Regions from separate parts of the Acrocarpospora sp. B8E8 genome, predicted to be linked through region 1. Evidence: predicted binding sites of a transcription regulator. Region 1 holds the regulator's gene; the other holds the start of a gene.
The links. Region 1 encodes HrcA, which represses chaperone genes, less so after heat shock. Its sites were predicted from a motif close to TTGGCACTCTCNNNNNGAGAGTGCCAA; they were not measured.
Positions count from the first base shown of each region.

Region 2: the regulator HrcA is predicted to act here: its motif matches at 3,816-3,842, upstream of groL (chaperonin GroEL).

Region 1 covers NZ_JBDPLV010000013.1:178,507-187,933, forward strand. Annotated here, with positions in the region: gene ABGB08_RS15605 (methyltransferase) at 1-153, shown strand, start outside; gene ABGB08_RS15610 (hypothetical protein) at 502-1,758, opposite strand; gene ABGB08_RS15615 (PadR family transcriptional regulator) at 1,804-2,133, opposite strand; gene ABGB08_RS15620 (glycoside hydrolase family 18 protein) at 2,336-3,607, opposite strand; gene hemW (radical SAM family heme chaperone HemW) at 3,743-4,960, shown strand; gene ABGB08_RS15630 (DUF3097 domain-containing protein) at 4,962-5,771, opposite strand; gene ABGB08_RS15635 (hypothetical protein) at 5,782-6,414, opposite strand; gene hrcA (heat-inducible transcriptional repressor HrcA) at 6,556-7,569, shown strand; gene dnaJ (molecular chaperone DnaJ) at 7,570-8,703, shown strand; gene ABGB08_RS15650 (16S rRNA (uracil(1498)-N(3))-methyltransferase) at 8,728-9,427, shown strand, end outside.
Region 2 covers NZ_JBDPLV010000004.1:204,253-213,679, reverse strand. Annotated here, with positions in the region: gene ABGB08_RS06195 (RNA polymerase sigma factor) at 54-614, shown strand; SAM riboswitch class I at 672-810, shown strand; gene thrC (threonine synthase) at 825-2,069, shown strand; gene ABGB08_RS06185 (MoaD/ThiS family protein) at 2,101-2,376, shown strand; gene ABGB08_RS06180 (cold-shock protein) at 2,711-2,911, shown strand; gene groL (chaperonin GroEL) at 3,950-5,581, shown strand; gene ABGB08_RS06170 (GNAT family N-acetyltransferase) at 5,882-6,307, opposite strand; gene ABGB08_RS06165 (hypothetical protein) at 6,431-6,826, shown strand; gene ABGB08_RS06160 (ATP-binding domain-containing protein) at 7,415-9,427, opposite strand, start outside.

The sequences.
Region 1 (9,427 bases):
CTCCGCACCGGCATGGACCTCCGCGTCCTCGTCTACATGGCCGGCAAGGAACGCACCACAACCCAACTGACCACCCTCGCCAACACCGCCGGCCTCACCCTCACCGCCGTCCACCCCGCAGGCGACCTCTCCATCCTCCAGTTCACGTGCTGACCCACCCTTGAACAACGCCGAGCGGGTTGCTCTGGAGCCGCTGCTTCCGGCGCAGCCCGCTCGTGGCGGTCAGTGACCACCGGCAAAGTCGTCAACGCGATCTGCGGGATCAAGCGCACCGGGTCGCCGTGGCGTGACCTGCCCGAACGCTACGGGCGCCGACGCCTGTAAAGAGGGCTCGGCCGCGACCAATCGCGGGCGTGCCAAGGGATCGGACGCTCCCGCGGTGGCTGACCATGCATTGAGGACGGAAGCCCTTCTGGCAGAGATCTGGGCCCAGGCGTCGGCACGTCCCCGGCTGCGAAGCCGCTGCCGCTTGGGCTGCCGGAGCTGAGCTGTAGATCGGCGTCAGCGGGCCTTGGTCGTGGCGTGGTGGGGGTTGTCGGCGCGCAGGCGTCCGAGTGCCGTGCCGAGGGCCGCGCCGCCGACCGCACCCATCGTCCAGAAGGCGATCATGCCGACGAGGAATTCCGGACGCAGGACGTCGAGGACCGCCGATTGCCACGTCGGCGGCACGGCGTCGCCGGTGCTCAGGTAACCGGCCTGCTCATTTGCCCAGACCACGGCCTCGGGAATGCCGACGGCGAGCACCGCCACCAGGGCGGCGAGCCCGGCCAGGGCTCCGGCGCGCAGCCCTGAGCCGAAGGATCGGTTGCGCCAGGCCGTGGTGAGCGCGACGGCGAGCAGCAGGACGCTGGGGACGGCCATCCAGAAGCCGAGCACGCCGCCCCGGCCGTGCTCCAGCGACCAGCGCGAGGCGGCGAACGACCCAGCCGCCACGACGACCGCCACCCCGGCGGCCCGTGCCCACGCGCCGGGCGGTTGCCCGTACCGCAGCGCGGTCCACACCCCGCCGAGGGCGAACCCGCGGCGCTCGGCCGGTGGGTCGATCGCCGCGAGCTCGGACCGCAGCGCGGCACCCCACGCGGACCGGCTCTCGGGCAGGTCGGCGGTGGCCAGGTCGAGCAGGAGCTGCCAGACGTCGCGTACCCCGTGCCGACGGCCCGCGGTCTCGGTGCGGGAGCCGAGCGCCGCTCCGAGGACGGGCCACGGCAGTGCCCAGATCAGCGCGCCAAGGAAGACCTCGAACGGTATCAGCAGGTCGCCGTCGGCGAGGTTCGCGACGATCGGGAACCTGTCGGGCTCCGCCAGGTAGGCGGCGCGCAGCGGCAGATGCGCGGACGCGGTGCCGACGGCTACGGCGACGAGGGTGAGCAGCCCGGCGACGGTACCGGCCCCGAAGCCGCGGGCACGGGCCACGGCGGCCGCGGCCAGGCCGGCGAGTGCGGCGCACCCGACCGCCGCGAGCAATCCGAGCATTATGGCCAGCAGCGCCATGTCGAAGCCCCAACGCGGGCCGTACGTGACTGTGGCGAGATACGCGCGCTCCAGGCCGGCTGTGAGCACCCCGGCGGCAGCGGCGACAGCGATCAGTCCCGGCCACACGGGGCGTCCGATGCTGTCCCGCGACGCGGCGCGGGTGCGGGCGGCGAGAGCGCCCGCACCACCCTGGCGTACGGCGTCACGCAGCCGGACCGTGAGCACCACGATCGCGAGCAGGGGCGCCGGTGCGAGCACCACCAGGAAGAGGAGGAGTTGGAGCATCGAAGGTCTCCGAACAGCAGGGGGGCCAGGGTCGAGGGGTCGCGGTCAGGTGGTTCTGGGCGTGAGCCGGGCCGCGTCCGGGGCGGGTGCGCCTTCGCGGGCCCGCTCCGACGCGGCAACGGTGCGCGCGAGTTCGGCGCCCGCGGTGGTGAGCCGGTACAGATGCCGGGCCGGCCGCCCGCGCGGCGGGTCGGCCTCCCAGCAGGTCTCCACCTGCCCGCGCTCGGTGAGGCGGATGAGGATCGGGTAGACCGTGCCTGCCTTCAGACCGAGGGCGCGGCACAGGTCGTAGCCGTGGCTCCAGTCCGCGCCTGTCTCGGCGAGGGCGCTGAGCACAGCCGCGGTCTGCGGGGAGGGTCGTCGTACGCGTGCCATGACTCTAATATCTATCTAGATAGAGTTAATGCGCAAGACCCCCTCATGAAGTGGAGACCGATGCTGCGGGCCAACCCCCGCGTGGCTTTGCCACCGGGGGGAAGCCCAGCTGACGTGGACGCGCCCGGCCGAGGAACCCGGCCGGGCGCGTCGATTGCATAGGGTCTTGGGCGGCCTTGTCGACCGCCCGGAACCGTGGGGGTTAGCGGAGGACGGTGTAGAGGGCCTTGGTTAGGGAGGCCTTGTTGTCGTCCTGGTCGATGGACCACATCATGGAGCCGCCGAGGCCCTTGAGGCGGATGTAGGCCGCCTTTTCGAGGATGACGGCCGGATCGTCGTAGGACCAGAACTCGTTGCCGTCGTAGAGCCAGAGGGTGCCGGTGAGCAGGTCGCGGTAGCGCTTGCCGGGCTTGTTGACCAGGTCCTTGTAGTCTTCGGTGCCGGGTGCCCACTTGCCGGGCGCGGGGCCCGTGGCGGGCTTCCAGAGGCCGTTGCCGCCCGCGGTCACGCCGGTCCAGCCCTGGCCGTACGCGGGGATGCCCACCACGATCTTGCGCTTGGGGGCGCCGCGGGAGATGTAGTCGCGGACGGTCTGGTCCACGCTGTACTTGACCGGGTTCGGGTCTTTCCTGTCGGTGAACAGGTTGCCGTTGTGGCCGGTCTGGAGCTCCCAGGAGCCGTGCAGGTCGTACCCCTGGATGGTGGCGAAGTCGAGGTAGCTGAAGACCTTCTGGACCTCGAAACCGGAGTCGATCTTCGCGGCGGCGGCCGGGAGGAAGGCGGTGAGCTCGTCCTTGCGGTCGTAGGCCTTCATCTGGCGGCGGAGTTCGGCCAGGAAGAGGGTGAAGTTCTGCTTGTCCTCGGGGCGGATCACGTTGCCGGCGTTGCCGTCCGAGCTGGGCCACTCCCAGTCGAGGTCGATGCCGTCGAAGACGCCCGCGCCCGCGCCGGGGGCCGAGCCGGGCAGGTTGCCCTTGAGCCACAGGTCGATGCAGGAGGCGGCCAGCTTGGAGCGCCCAGCGGGGGTGAGGACGGCGTCGGAGAAGTACGCGGAGCCCGTCCAGCCGCCCAGCGAGATCAGGACCTTGAGCTTGGGATACTTGGCCTTCAGCTTCTTGAGCTGGTTCATGTTGCCCTGCAGCACGCCGGTGCCGTCGTCGGCGACACCGTCCACGCTCTGCTCGGCGGGCACGCCGCGCTGCCAGTCGGCCCACGGGTCGGCCGAGTAGCAGTCACCTTGCTGGTTGACGAAGCCGAACGCGTAGTTGATGTGGGTGAGCTTGGCGGCGGCGCCGCTGGTGTCCACGTCCTTGACGTGGAAGTTCCGTCCGTAGATGCCCCACTGGATGAAGTAGGCCACCCGCTTGAACTGGGAATCGTGTGTACGCGTCTGCGCCTGCGCCGGGGGTGCGAGCGCCACCCCTAAGAGGCCGGCGACGGCGGCGGCGAGGAGAGGGCGAAGAAGTCTCGTCACAGGTGTCTCCGCTGGTGAAAGGAGAAACTTATAGGAAAGTTTCCTTTAAGTTTCTGGGATCATAGAATCCCCTGACCGCCGCGTCAATGACGCTCAGTGGTCTGAGCAGGGAGGCGGGCGCGGCAGACTGGGGGAATGCCTTCCGTGCTGCCTGATGGCGATCTCGTGCCGGAATCCGGCGAGCTGCCGGGCGGCGCGCTCGCGACGCTCGGGGAGCGGCCGTTCGGGTTCTATGTGCACATCCCGTTCTGCGTGACCCGCTGCGGGTACTGCGACTTCAACACCTACACGGCCGCCGAGCTGGGGCCGGGCGCGTCCCACCAGGACTACGCGGACACCGCGATCGACGAGGTACGGCTGGCGCGCCGCGTGCTCGGCGACACCGCGCTTCCGGTGCAGACCGTCTTCTTCGGCGGCGGCACGCCCACACTGCTGGCCGCCGACGACCTTGTCCGGATATTGCGGGTGATCGACGCGGAGTTCGGGCTCACGGCCGGGGCCGAGGTCACCACGGAGGCCAATCCGGAGTCGGTCGGGCCGCGTTCGCTGGAGACGCTGCGGGCGGGCGGGTTCACCCGGGTGAGCTTCGGGATGCAGAGCGCGCGGGAGCACGTGCTGCGGGTGCTCGATCGGCGGCACACGCCGGGGCGGGCGGCGCACGCCGTACAGGAGGCCAAGGAGGCCGGGTTCGGGCACGTCAACCTGGATCTGATCTACAGCACGCCGGGGGAGAGCGACGACGACTGGCGGGCGTCGCTGGAGGCGGCGATCGAGGCCGGGCCCGATCATGTGTCCGCGTATTCGCTGATCGTCGAGGACGGGACCAAGCTGGCCGCGCGCATCCGCCGGGGCGAACTGCCGATGCCCGACGACGACGTGGCCGCCGACCGCTACCTCATCGCCGACGAGCTGCTGTCCAAAGCCGGGTACGGCTGGTACGAGGTCTCCAACTGGGCGACCTCAGCAGCCGGGCAATGCCGTCACAACCTGCTCTACTGGACGGGCGGCGACTGGTGGGGCGTCGGCCCCGGCGCGCACAGCCACGTCGGCGGCACCCGCTGGTGGAACGTCAAGCACCCCGCCGCGTACGCCTCCCGCCTGGCCGCCCGCAAATCCCCGGCCCACGCCCGCGAGATCCTCACCCCCGACGACCGCGCGATCGAACGCGTCATGCTCGAACTCCGCCTCTCGTCCGGGTTCCCGCTCGCCGACTTCACCCCCGGGGTACGGCCCGCCCTGGCCCAGGCACTGGCAGATGGCCTATTGGAGGTCGACGCCTTCAAAGCGGGCAAGGCCGTCCTCACCCTCCCCGGCCGCCTGCTGGCGGACGCCCTCATCCGGGACCTGACCTGAGTCAGCTGAGATCCTGGACCGTGACGAAGTCGATCAATTCTTCGACGCGAGCCAGCAACTCCGGCTCCAAATCCGCATATGTCGACACCCGTCCAAGAATGTGACGCCAGGCTTCCGCCGGATCGCGTCGCCAGCCGAGAGCGGCGATGACGCCTTCCTTCCACGGCACCCCACGCGGCACGACCGGCCACGCCGCGATCCCGGCCACGGACGGCTTGACCGCCTGCCAGATGTCCACATACGGATGCCCCACGACCAGTACATCGGGCCCCGCGACCTGAGCGGCGATGCGGCTCTCCTTGGACCCCGGCACCAGATGATCGACCAGAACCCCGAGCCGCCGCCCGGGTTCCGGGCCGAACTCCGCGACGATCTCCGGCAGGTGGTCGACTCCTTCCAGGTATTCGACCACCACCCCCTCCACCCGCAGATCGTGCCCCCAGATCTTCTCGACCAGCGAGGCGTCGTGCACGCCCTCGACGTAGATCCGGCTCTCCCGCGCGACCCGGGCCCGCAGCCCCTCGACCGCGATCGACCCGGACGCACTGCGCCGCGGGCCTGAGGAGCCGGACGGCCGCACCAGCGTCACCGGCTTGCCGTCCAGCAGGAACGCGGCGGGGGCGAGCGGAAAGAGCCGCCGCCGCCCGTGCCGGTCCTCCAGCGTGACGGCCTCCTTGTCGCAGGCCACCACGGCCCCGCAGAACCCCCCGTCCGCGTCCTCGACGACCAGGTCGAGTTCCGCGGGGATCTGCGGGATCTTGCCCCGCAGTGGCCGTCGCCAGTCTTCGGAGAGCACGTCCCGCTCGTACATGCCGAGAAAACTAGTACATCAACTGCCGCTTGCGGGCGCCGCTGCGCTTGACCAGCACCACGATGGTCACCACCACCGCGAACAGGAACCCGAGGATGGGCAGCGCGAGCATCGCCAAGCCGCCGCCCACGGCCGCGGCGGCCTCCCCGGATGCCAGTTCCTTGCCGACGCCGAACTTGACGCCCTCGCCGACGCAGTTGACCTGGTACTGCCCGGCGGCCGGAACGCCCACCTTGAAGAGCAGCTCCCAATTGTCGCCATTCACCGTCAAATTTTGTGAAACGGTCGGCTGGGTCAGGGTTGGCTTCTGGCTGGGGTCGGCGCCCTGTACCTGGCACTCGACATCGGTGGCCTGGTTGGCGGCGGCCCAGATCGCGGGCTTGTCGGCCGGGTTGAGCTGGACCGTGACGGTCTCCCCGCTGGAGAGGGTCGTCGTCGGCGCGGCGTCGTTGATAGTGGAGAAGATGGATCCGGCGAATCCGGCGATACCCACGACGAGTAAGACCAGGAACAGGACCCAGGAAAGCACGATCCACAGCACCCGGGGCCGGATCGGGGGCCGCGGGGCGGCATACGGGGGCGGCGGAGCGCCGTACTGGCCGTAGTTCTGCTGGCCGTAATTTTGACTGTAGGGAGAACTCATAACACCAAAGTGTGGGGGTTCCCACTTGTGGGACGTTTGCAGTCGACTTGGTCTTCTTGCCCGGCTGCTGTTATCGCACCGTGGAGGCGCTGGCCGTACACTTGGCACTCGGGACAATCGAGTGCCAGGGGAGGTGAGCACGTGGTTGACGACCGGAAGCTGGCGGTGCTACGCGCCATCGTCGAGGACTATGTGTCCACCAACGAGCCGGTGGGCTCCAAGGCGCTGGCCGATCGCCACAACCTGGGTGTCTCGCCCGCCACCATTCGTAACGATATGGCCGCTCTGGAGGAGCAAGGCTACATTCACCAGCCGCACACGAGCGCCGGGCGGGTGCCCACCGACAAGGGTTACCGGCTGTTCGTGGACCGGCTGTCCCAGGTGAAACCGCTGACCGGGGCCGAGCGCCGGGCGATCGAGACGTTCCTGGCCGGCGCCATCGACCTGGACGAGATCGTGACCCGCACCGTGCGGCTGCTGGCGCAGCTCACCAGGCAGGTCGCGGTGGTGCAGTATCCGTCGCTGACCAGATCCACGGTCCGGCATGTGGAGATCGTTCCGCTGGCCGACCGCCGGGTCATGCTGGTGCTGATCACCAACACCGGCCGGGTCGAGCAGCGGGTGGTCGACCTGCCCGACGCGATCGGCGACGATCGGGTGGCCCACCTGCGGGCGGTGCTGAACGCCTCGCTGGACGGCTGCGGCCTGTCCAACGTGCCGGACAGGGTGGCCGACCTGCCCGACCGGCTGTCGGCGGAGGACCGCCCCGTCGCGGTCACGCTGCTGTCGGTGATCCTGGAAACACTGGTCGAGCGGCATGAAGAGAAGATCGTCTTCGCCGGGGCGGCCAACCTCGCGGCGGCCGACTTCAGCGTGGGCCTCCGCGACGTGCTGGAGGCTTTGGAGGAACAGGTCGTGCTGATGCGCCTGCTGGGCGAGACCGGCGACCTGTCCGAGCTGACCGTCCGGATCGGCTCGGAGAATCCGTACACGGGGCTGCGCGGCACATCGTTCGTCGCCGCGGGATACGGTGCGGGCGACAAGGAACTGGCCCGGCTCGGAGTGCTGGGCCCGACGCGAATGGACTATCCGGTGACGATGGGTGCGGTGCGCGCCGTGGCGCGTTATGTCGGCCAGATCCTGGCGGGGTCATAAGTGGCCAAGGACTATTACGCGACCCTCGGGGTGCGCCGGGACGCCAGCCAGGACGAGATCAAGAAAGCCTACCGGCGGCTGGCGCGCGAGCTCCATCCGGACGTCAACCCCGATCCGCAGACGCAGGAGCGGTTCAAGGAGATCACGCAGGCCTACGAGGTCCTGTCGGATCCGCAGAAGCGCCAGATGCACGATCTGGGCGGCGACCCGTTCGGCGGCGGCGGTGGCGCGGGCGCCGGCGGCTTCGGCCAGGGCTTCCCCTTCAGCGACATCATGGACGCCTTTTTCGGTACGGCTTCCGCCTCCCGCGGCCCCCGTTCCCGGGCCCGCCGCGGGCGCAACGCCACCATCCGGGTCGAACTGGACCTGGCCGAGTCGGGCTTCGGCACCACCCGCGAGCTGGTGGTCGACACCGCCGTGCTGTGCGAGGTCTGCCAGGGCTCCGGCGCGGCCGCCGGAACCCATCCCGACACGTGCGACATGTGCCACGGCCGGGGTGAGGTCTCGCAGGTGACACGCTCGTTCCTGGGGCAGGTCATGACCTCGCGGCCGTGCCCCCAGTGCGGCGGGTATGGCAGCGTGATCCGGCATCCGTGCCAGGAGTGCTCGGGCGACGGGCGCGTGCGCACCCGCCGTACGATCAAGGTCAGGATCCCGGCGGGCGTGGAGGACGGCACCCACATCCAGCTGGCCGGGGAAGGCGAGATCGGGCCGGGCGGCGGGCCGCCCGGAGACCTGTTCCTGGAGATCGTCGAGCGGCCGCACGCCATCTTCGAGCGGCGCGGCGACGACCTGCACTGCACGGTGCAGATCCCGATGACCGCCGCCGCCCTGGGCACCTCGCTCAGCATGGAGACCCTGGACGGCACCGAGGAGATCGACGTCCGCCCGGGCACCCAGTCCGGCCAGGTCATCCCGCTGTACGGCCGGGGCGTGCAGCGCCTCAACGAGACCGGCCGCGGCGACCTGCTGATCCACGTCAACGTGGAGACGCCGCTCAAACTCGACGCCCAGCAGGAGGAACTGCTCCGGGAGCTGTCCCGGCTGCGCAACGAGGAACGCCCGCCCGGCAAGTTCACCCCCGGCCAGCAGGGCTTCTTCTCCCGCCTGAAGGACGCGTTCAACGGCCGCTGAAACACGATTGCGGGGGTGATGGTCATGACTGTGCCCGTGTTCCTGCACGACCTGGGCGCCCGCTCGCGCATCCTGCTCGACGGCACGGAAGGGCGCCATGCCGCGTCGGTACGGCGCCTGCGCGCGGGCGAACGCGTCGACCTGACCGACGGCGCGGGCGCCGTGGCCGAATGCGTGGTCGCGGCGGCGCGCAAGGACGCCCTCGACCTGGACGTGCTGCGCCGCTACGACGTGCCCGCGCCCGAGCCGCGGCTGGTCGTCGTGCAGGGCCTGCCCAAAGGCGACCGGGGCGAGCTGGCGGTGGAGACGATGACCGAGGCCGGGGTGGACGAGATCGTCCCGTGGGCGGCCGGGCGCTGTGTCACCCAGTGGAAGGGTGAGCGCGGTGAGAAATCACTGGCGCGGTGGCGTTCGACCGCGCGGGAGGCCGCCAAGCAGGCGCGCCGCTTTCATCTGCCGGAGATCGCCGACCAGGCGAGCACCACCCGGGTCGCCGCCTTGCTCGCGGACGCCGCCCTGGCCGTCGTCCTGCACGAGGAGGCGGCGGAGCCGTTGAGCCGCGTGGATCTGCCGGAGAAGGGCGACATCGTCCTCGTGGTCGGCCCGGAGGGCGGCATCACCGACGACGAAATCGCGAAATTTCGGGCGGCGGGTGCGACGCCAGCCCTGCTCGGCCCCACAGTGTTGCGCACCTCGACGGCAGGCGTCGCCGCAGCAGCCGTTC
Region 2 (9,427 bases), on a different contig from region 1:
GGCCTTGTCACGCCGGGGCTGCCCCGCTTGGGAGATCTTGGGAGCCGGTCGAGATGGCGCTGGACGAGACCACCGAGGAGCTGGCTACTGCGGCCGCAGGGGGCGATCATCGTGCGCTCGGGGGGCTGCTGAAGCGGATCGAACCCGACGTGCTGCGGCACTGCGAGCGGCTGCTGCCCTACCGGCAGGATGCCGAGGAGGCCTGTCAGGACACGCTGCTGGCGGTGGCGCGCAACATCGGCAGGTTCGAGGGGCGGTCCCGGTTCAGCACCTGGCTGCACATCGTGACGGCCAACTGCGCGCGGACGACGTACCGGACGTTGAAGCGGCGGGCGGCCGAGCAGACCTCCGAGGAATTACCCGAGCATCGGCCCGACCCGCACCGGGTGAGCGTGATCGCCGGATCCCGGCTGGATCTGCTGGACGCGATGGAGTCGCTGGAGCTGGAGAAGCCGGAACTGGCCGCCGCGCTGGTGCTGCGGGACATCGTGCAGCTCGACTACGCGGAGGTCGCCGAGCAGCTGGGCATCCCGCTGGGGACGGCCAAATCCCGCATCCACCAGGCCCGGAAGTACATCCAGTCCGCCCTGGGGGACGCGTATCTCGGCAAGTGAGACGCGGTCGAGTGTTGTCGGGGGGGCGATGTACAGTCTTTGGGACAACTGAATATTTGCTCATCCAGAGGGGTGGAGGGACCGGCCCTGCGAAGCCCCGGCAACCATTCCGATTGCGCTCGTGACCTGGCGAGGCCGATCGGAACAGGTGCCAATTCCGGCCTGTGACCAGGGTGGTCGCAGGCGAAGATGAGGGAAAGGCCTCGCTTCATGGCGCTCAGCACCGACTTCGGACCCGCTACCGCTCTCTCCTGCCGCGAATGCGGAACCCGCTATGACATCGGCCCGAATTTCGCTTGTATCGAGTGTTTCGGGCCACTTGAGGTGGCATACGAGTTCGGGCCCGTGACCCGCGCGGACATCGAATCAGGTCCGACCAATATCTGGCGGTACCGGAGCCTGCTCCCCGTCCCCGTGGATGTGGCGGCCAAGCCCAACATGCAGCCCGGCTGGACCAAGCTCGTCAAGGCCGACAACCTGGCCGGCGAGCTGGGCATGCGCTCCCTGTACGTGAAGGACGACTCCGGCAACCCCACCCACTCCTTCAAGGACCGGGTGGTGGCCATCGCCGTCGAGGCGGCCAGGAACTTCGGCTTCACCACGCTGTCCTGCTCGTCGACGGGCAACCTGGCGGGCGCGGTCGGCGCGGCCGCGGCCCGGGCCGGGTTGGATTCGTGCGTGTTCGTCCCCGCCAACCTGGAAGAAGCCAAGATCGTCGTGGCGTCGGTGTACGGCGGGCGGCTGGTTGGGATCGACGGGACCTACGACGAGGTCAACCGGTTCTGCTCGGAGCTCATCGGGGACTCGCTCGGGGAGAAGTGGGGCTTCGTCAACGTCAACCTGCGGCCGTACTACGCGGAGGGGTCCAAAACTCTGGCGTACGAGATAGCCGAGCAGTTGGGCTGGCGCATTCCCGATCAGATCGTCATTCCGGTCGCGTCGGGCTCCCAGCTGACCAAAATCGACAAGGGGTTCAAGGAGCTCATCCGGCTCGGTCTGGTCGAGGAGAAGGAGTACCGGATCTTCGCGGCCCAGGCCGAAGGGTGCTCGCCGGTGTCGACCGCGTACAAGGCCGGGCACGACGTGGTCCAGCCGGTCCGGCCGAACACCATCGCCAAGTCGCTGGCCATCGGGAACCCCGCCGACGGCCCCTACGTGCTGGACATCGCGCGGCGCACCGGCGGCGCCGTGGAGGACGTCACCGACCCCGAGATCGTGGCCGCGATCCGGCTGCTGGCCAGGACCGAGGGCGTGTTCGCGGAGACCGCCGGCGGCGTGGTCCTCGGCGTGACCCGCAAACTGGTGGAGAACGGCCAGCTCGACCCCGGCGCGGAGACGGTGATCCTCAACACGGGCGAAGGCCTCAAGACCCTGGACGCCGTCTCGGCCGAGGCCCGTCCGGCGGCGGTTATCCGCCCGTCCCTCGACGCATTTCGTACGGCTTTCGCCAACTAACTGATTCCGAACAACGAAAGAGGGCGGCCAAATGAGTGTTTCGGTGCGGATTCCGACGATTCTTCGTACCTACACCGGGGGCGCGTCGGAGGTGGCCGGAGAAGGCGGAACGCTCCGCGAGGTCCTGCTCAAGCTGGACGCGGACTACCCCGGCATCGGTGCCAGGATCCTCGATGAATCGGGCAAGATCCGGCGTTTTGTCAACGTCTACGTGGGGGAAGAGGACGTCCGATTCTCCGACGGACTGGAGACTTCGACGCCGGACGGGGCACAGATTTCGGTGATCCCGGCGGTGGCCGGGGGCTGACCTCGAACGTCCCCTGCACACCCACGCACTCCTACAGTGCGTGGGTGTTTCCGTGTTGACATGGGGTTCTATCGTTATCGAAGCTTAATCGGTGCTATGGCATATGGTGCATTTCGCGACTATGTAATCACAAATCCAAAATCCGGCCTTCTTGGAAGCGTGTTCTGCCGCAATCGAAGTGCGGATTGACTCTGTTGTCCCACCGCTTGCTACAGGTATGGTCGAGAACGATCGACGTGGCCGGAGAGAGCGTAATCCTTCCGGCCCGAAAGGTCACGGACCATGCGGTGGAATGGGCATGGTCCGTCGCCAGCCCAGCAAGAGGAGTCGGAAAGTGGCGCAGGGCACCGTCAAATGGTTTAACGCGGACAAGGGCTACGGCTTCATCGCGGTAGACGGTGGTAAGGACGTTTTCGTCCATTACTCGGCAATCATGATGGACGGCTACAAGGCCCTTGAGCAGGGCCAGCGAGTAGAGTTCGACATCACCCAGGGTCAGAAGGGCCCGCAGGCGGAGGCTGTCCGGACCGTCTGATCCAGGCAACGACGAGAGAGCCCGGAGGCCGCGTGGGGCGGCACCCGGGCTCTGCCGTGTCTATGGCCGATCCTCCGGATCGGCGGGCTTGCAATGACATTGCCGCGCCTTCGGCACGGCGGGCTTGGCCGCCTTCAGCCTGCGTCTTCCCTCGTCACTCCGGCCGCTCCGCGACCTGCGTTCCTCAGTCCAGACACAGGCGCGGCCAAGCCGGGACATACGACCTATGGCGCGGGGGTTGCCGGGGATTCGCGTGGTGCTTGTGCCCAGAGGTTCTCCCACCCACCCAGCCCTTTGATTGCCGGGCTTGGCCCGCTCCCGCCATCGCGGTGTCTGGGGGTGGTTCTCCCACCCGTCCGGCCCTTTGATTGCCGGGCTTGGCCCGCTCCCGCCATCGCGGTATCCGGGGTGGTTTACCCACCCACCTAGCCTTCTGATTGGCCTCCGGGCTCCGCCCGCTCCCGTCATTCGCCCTGGCCGTCGCTTCGAAACGGCAGCTACGACGCGGTGGTCCCCTCCACCCATCCTTTGCCCCTTCATTCGGGACACCACCGGGATGGCGGGGTCGGGCGGAGCCCGATGGGAGACAAAGGGTTGGGTGGGTGGGGGAACCACCGCGCTATGACAAGTCGCTTCCCGAGGGCAACCACGGCGATGGCGGGGTCGGGCGGAGCCCGAGGGGAAACGAAGGGCTGGGTGGGTGGGATACCCCCACTCGGATCAAGTTGCCGCTTCATCCGAGCGACCACGGGGATGACAGAGCGAGCAGAGTCCGAGGGACGCGAAGGGTTGGGTGGGAGATGCTGTCCAAGGGGTTGGGTGGATTCTCCCTGGTTGGGGCATATCCGTACTGGTCAGCATGGCTTTCGCTTGCACTCACACGGGGAGAGTGCTAAACAGATGGTTGGCACTCCCCAGCTGGGAGTGCCAATAACGGGATCGGGACGACGGGGTCCGCCGAAGGGATATGCGGCCCCATGCCGTCGCGGGCGTCGGCTCGGTCCGCTGAAGCCACCCTCTACTGGGAGGTCTAGCCTTATGGCAGCCAAGATGATCGCGTTTGACGAGGAAGCCCGGCGCGGTCTTGAGCGCGGTATGAACCAGCTCGCCGACGCCGTCAAGGTGACCTTGGGCCCCAAGGGCCGCAACGTCGTGCTGGAGAAGAAGTGGGGCGCCCCCACGATCACCAACGATGGTGTCTCCATCGCCAAGGAGATCGAGCTTGAGGACCCGTGGGAGAAGATCGGGGCCGAGCTGGTCAAGGAAGTCGCCAAGAAGACCGATGACGTCGCGGGTGACGGCACCACCACCGCCACCGTGCTGGCCCAGGCCCTGGTTCGTGAGGGTCTGCGCAACGTCGCCGCCGGCGCCAACCCGATGGCCCTGAAGAAGGGTATCGAGGCGGCCGTCGAGCGGGTCAGCGAGGAGCTCTCCAAGCTGGCCAAGGATGTGGAGACCAAGGAGCAGATCGCCTCCACCGCCTCCATCTCCGCCGGTGACACCGAGATCGGCGAGCTGATCGCCGAGGCGATGGACAAGGTCGGCAAGGAAGGCGTCATCACGGTCGAGGAGAGCAACGCCTTCGGGCTGGAGCTCGAGCTCACCGAGGGTATGCGCTTTGACAAGGGTTACAACTCGGGTTACTTCGTGACCGACCCCGAGCGCATGGAGGCGGTCCTGGAGGACCCCTACATTCTCGTGGTCAACTCCAAGGTCTCGGCCAACAAGGACCTGCTGCCCCTGCTCGACAAGGTCGTCCAGGCCGGCAAGCCGCTCCTGATCATCGCTGAGGACGTCGAGGGCGAAGCCCTCGCCACCCTGGTGGTCAACAAGATCCGCGGCCTGTTCCGCTCGGTGGCCGTCAAGGCCCCCGGCTTCGGCGACCGCCGCAAGGCCATGCTGGGCGACATCGCCACCCTCACCGGCGGCCAGGTCGTCAGCGAGGAGGTCGGCCTCAAGCTCGAGTCCGCCACCCTCGACGTGCTCGGCAAGGCCCGCAAGGTCGTCGTCACCAAGGACGAGACCACCATCGTGGACGGCGCCGGTGACGCCGAGGCGATCGCTGGCCGGGTCAACCAGATCCGCGCCGAGATCGAGAACACCGACTCCGACTACGACCGCGAGAAGCTCCAGGAGCGCCTCGCCAAGCTCGCCGGCGGCGTCGCCGTCATCAAGGCGGGCGCGGCCACCGAGGTCGAGCTCAAGGAGCGCAAGCACCGCATCGAGGACGCCGTCCGCAACGCCAAGGCGGCCGTCGAGGAGGGCATCGTCCCCGGCGGCGGCGTCGCGCTGCTCCAGGCCAGTGCCCAGGCGTTCGACAAGCTCGAACTCACCGGCGACGAGGCCACCGGCGCCGCGATCGTCAAGAAGGCGCTTGAGGAGCCCCTCAAGCAGATCGCCGTCAACGCCGGCCTCGAAGGCGGCGTCGTGGTGGAGAAGGTCCGCAACCTTCCCCCGGGCGAGGGCCTCAACGCCGCCACCGGTGAGTACGTGAACATGTTCGACACCGGCATCATCGACCCGGCCAAGGTCACCCGCTCCGCCCTGCAGAACGCCGCCTCCATCGCGGCGCTCTTCCTGACCACCGAGGCCGTCATCGCCGAGAAGCCGGAGAAGAACCCTGCTCCGGCCGGCGGCGGCATGCCCGGCGGCGGAGACATGGACTTCTAACCAGGTCCCACCTCCCACGATCAGGCGGTCCCACCCCGGGACCGCCTTTTTGTGTGTACGCCCGGCATAGGTGATTAATTGAGCCTCGACGGAAGGGTTGGTGCCGACTCCGATCCGAAGGCAACTGCATCATCTTTAATGCGGGGTGCGAGAACGAAGGGCCACGCGGCGCGCGCCGAACTTGCCCCCGCGCCGAACTTGCCCCCTCGGCGCGCGTGCTCCCGATCCGGTCGACGTGACGACGTGCCCATCTCCGGCGGTGTGAGAGGGGGGTCGGGCGCCCCAACCCCTAGTCGATTCTCACTCCAGCGCTTTGATCCAGCGGCCCCACTGCGGTTGTGGTCCGTAACCCGCCGCCTTCCAGGCATGATGGGCGAGCTCGTTCTCGTGGAGCACCATGGCGTCCACGCGGAACGCGGCGAAGGCCGTGAACCGCTGCTCGGCTGTCACGATCAGGGCTGAGGCGATCCCGCGTCGACGGAATGCCGGGGACACCGCGAGGCGGTAGAGGTGCGCCCGCCAGCCGTCCCAACCAGCGATCAATGTTCCCACCAGCACGCCGCCGATCTCGCCGATCAGCAATGACTCAGGGTCTCGCTCGATCAGGGCCGCCACTTTCGCCGGATCGTCGTGCCGGTCGGTTCCCTCGGCTGCCTGGCGCCAGAATTCCAGAACTGCCGGGATGTCCTCTTCGCGGCCATAGCGAATTACAAGCTCATCGTCCACAGCGGGACCCTAACGCGAGCGTTCGACCTACTGGTCACGATGGTCAGCGGTAGGGCGCTCGGGCGTGCGCGCCGATCCCCATTCACCTGGGACGCGTTCGCGGCCAGGAGGTAGAGCGCTCGGGTGCGTGCCAGTCCGTCGGCAAGGACTGCTGCACGGCAGCACACACCCACGGCCGACTCGTTCGCATCGCTCGCCTGCGACCTGTGGGTCTCCCCGGTCAACCTCGCCTGGCGTCTCTACAACCTCGGACTGATCGACCGCCACCAGTGTGACGCTTTCGTACGCACACGTTCACTGGACGCCGCCGTCCTGACCAACCGCCTGGACTCCTACTGGGAGTGGCTCACCACAGCTGGCCAGCCCCGACTCCCCGTTCCCCTCCTGCGCACCTCATTCCAGGCCTACCGGGACGGCAAGACCACACTTCGCCCCTTCGCCAACCTCCTGGGCACCCAGACCACAACTGCGCGCGCGGCGCTGGACGGAACCAGAGAGGAATCTCCGATCTCCTCGTGATCCTTTGTTGTGGGGGTTCTCAGAATCGGGTAGGCGCCAGGGCGGCGCATACATCGGCGCGACGGGCGAGCGCCTCAGGTACGCGATCGTGCTTGCGCGCCCATTGGGTGGCTTCGGGGGAGAGGTAGCCCAGGACCCGGATGATGCTCGCGTGGTCGGCTGCGAGATGCCGACCGTGTACGGCCTCGTGGTGGGCGATGCGATTGCGGAAGAGCCGAAGGTGGTACAGGTCACTTCGAGACAGTGGAGCAACCCGTAGAAGGCGGTTGAGATCTCGATGTTCCAGGCGTAGAGCCTGAGTCCCGTAGACCGGTCTCCGTTGAAGGCCGCTCGGTAGGGGCGCAAACGTTCGACGGAGATCGCCGATTCGACGGCGTGATCGAGGGCGGGGTTCACTGCTGGCCTTTCCGCGCTGTTCATCATGCGCTACCATGGGTGACGGAAGCCCCGGGATTAGCCTCTGCATGCAAGCTCCCCGGGGCAAGCTCTTTTTGGGCTGATTGGGAGGCGCGGACTCCCTGTATGCCCTTCGTTGCTAAACGTTAGCCCTCCGAACCCACGTTCGGAGGGCTTTTGTGTTGTTGGGGATCACTGGGCTAGTTCGGGAGGGAGAGGGGTCGTGTGGAGGATCGTCAGGGTTGTTACGGCGCGGGTGAGGGCGACGTACAGGCGGGAGAGGCCCTGGGGTTCTGCGGTGGTAATGGTAGTGGGGTCTACCAGGATTACGTGATCGTATTCGAGGCCCTTGGCCAGGGAGGCGGGGATGAGGAGCACTCGGTGATCTGTGGGTGCGTCGGGGGTGAGGATCTCGTGAGGGAGGGTGAGGGTGGTGGAGATTTCGGTGGTCAGGGAGTCGGGGGTGATGACGCCGATGGAACCCTCGCGGGTGAGGGTCTGAGTGATGGTTTGGGTCAGGGCTGATCCGAGGTCGTCGGTTTGGTGGATGGTGAGGGAGCCGGGGCCGGGGCGGAGGGAGCGGGGTGGGGCCAGGTCGGGGGCGATGGTGGGGAGGAGGCGGGCGGCGTAGTCGAGGACTTCGCGGGGGACGCGGAAGCCGAGGGTGAGTTCGGTGATGGCGGTTTCGGTGCCGCCGGAGCGTTGTGAGTCCTTTTCGAAGCCGAGGTGGTGCAGGACGGTCTGCCAGGAGCGGGCCGACCAAGGGGTGGTGCCTTGGGCCAGGTCGCCGAGGACGGTGGCGGAGCCGGTGCGGCAGCGGCGGCCGAGGGCGCGCAGTTGCATCGCGGACAGGTCCTGGGCCTCGTCGACCACCAGGTGGCCGTGGGACGGGGTGCGGTCCATCAGGTCGGCGAGTTCGTCGAGGAGGGCGGCGTCGGCGGCGGTCCATTTGGCCGAGCGGAACGACTTGGCGGGCTTGGGCCACAGCAGGGCCTGCTGCTCCAGCGGGGTCAGGTCGGATTTGGCGGCCTGGGCGAGGAAGGCGGAGTCGCTCAGCAGGCGATGCAGGACCTGTTCCGGCGTGAGTTTGGGCCACGTCTGGTCGATGACCTGCTTGACGGGCTTGGAGCGGGCGACGGCGTCCTGGACGCGGTCGTCGGGGGACTCGCCGCGGCGCTCCATCTGGACCAGGATCGCATGGGCCAGCCGCTGGGCCAGGGCCGTACGCCCGGGGTTGTAGCGGGTTGTGCCGCGCAGGGAGGCCACGATCTCGCGGACTTCGTAGTCGGCGACGCGGTAACGGTTGACGCCCCGGGTGACCAGGACGCCTTCCTCGGGCTTGGTGACGTGCAGCCAGAGGGCGCGCCTGAGCACGGGCGCCATCCGGGCGTCGGCCTTGATGGTGGCGATGGCGGGGTCCTCGGGGTGGGCGTGGTCGCCGAGGATGCCGGCCACGGTGGTCTGGTCGACCTTGACCTCGCCGAGGGCGGGCAGCACCGAGGAGATGTAGGACAGGAAGGCGCGGTTCGGGCCCACGATCATCACGCCGGAGCGGGACAGCTTCTCGCGGTGGGTGAACAGCAGGTAGGCGGCTCGGTGCAGGCCGACGGCGGTTTTGCCGGTGCCGGGGGCGCCCTGGACGCAGACGGTCACGCCCAGGTCGGCGCGGACGATCTCGTCCTGGTCGGGCTGGATGGTGGCGACGATGTCGCGCATCGGGCCGGTGCGGGGGCGTTCGATCTCGTCGGTGAGGATCTTGGAGGTGCCGAGCGTGCCGCCGTGGGTGAGGTCCTCATCTTCGAAGGCGGTGAGTTCTCCGGCCTGGTAGCCGAACCGGCGCCGTCGCGAGACGCCCATCGGCTCGGCGGGGCTGGCCTGGTAGAACGCCCGGGAGACGGGGGCGCGCCAGTCGATGACGAGCGCCTGGCCCGCTCCGTCGTGTACGTGTCGCCGGCCGACGTGCAGCGTTCCCGGGAGTTCGTCGGCGGGAGCCGTACCGCGATCCAGGCGGCCGAAGAAGAGCGGGGTGTCGGGGTGGTCGGCGAGGGCGGCCACCCGCTGGTCGAGCAGGCCCTGCAGGACCTGCCGGGAGACCCAGTCGCCGGCGGCGTCGGAGGAGAGCGACTGGACGTGTACGCGCATCGCGGTGAGGGCGGCGCGGGAGATCGCGAGATGTTCCCGTTCCGCCGCGAGTATGTCGGGGGC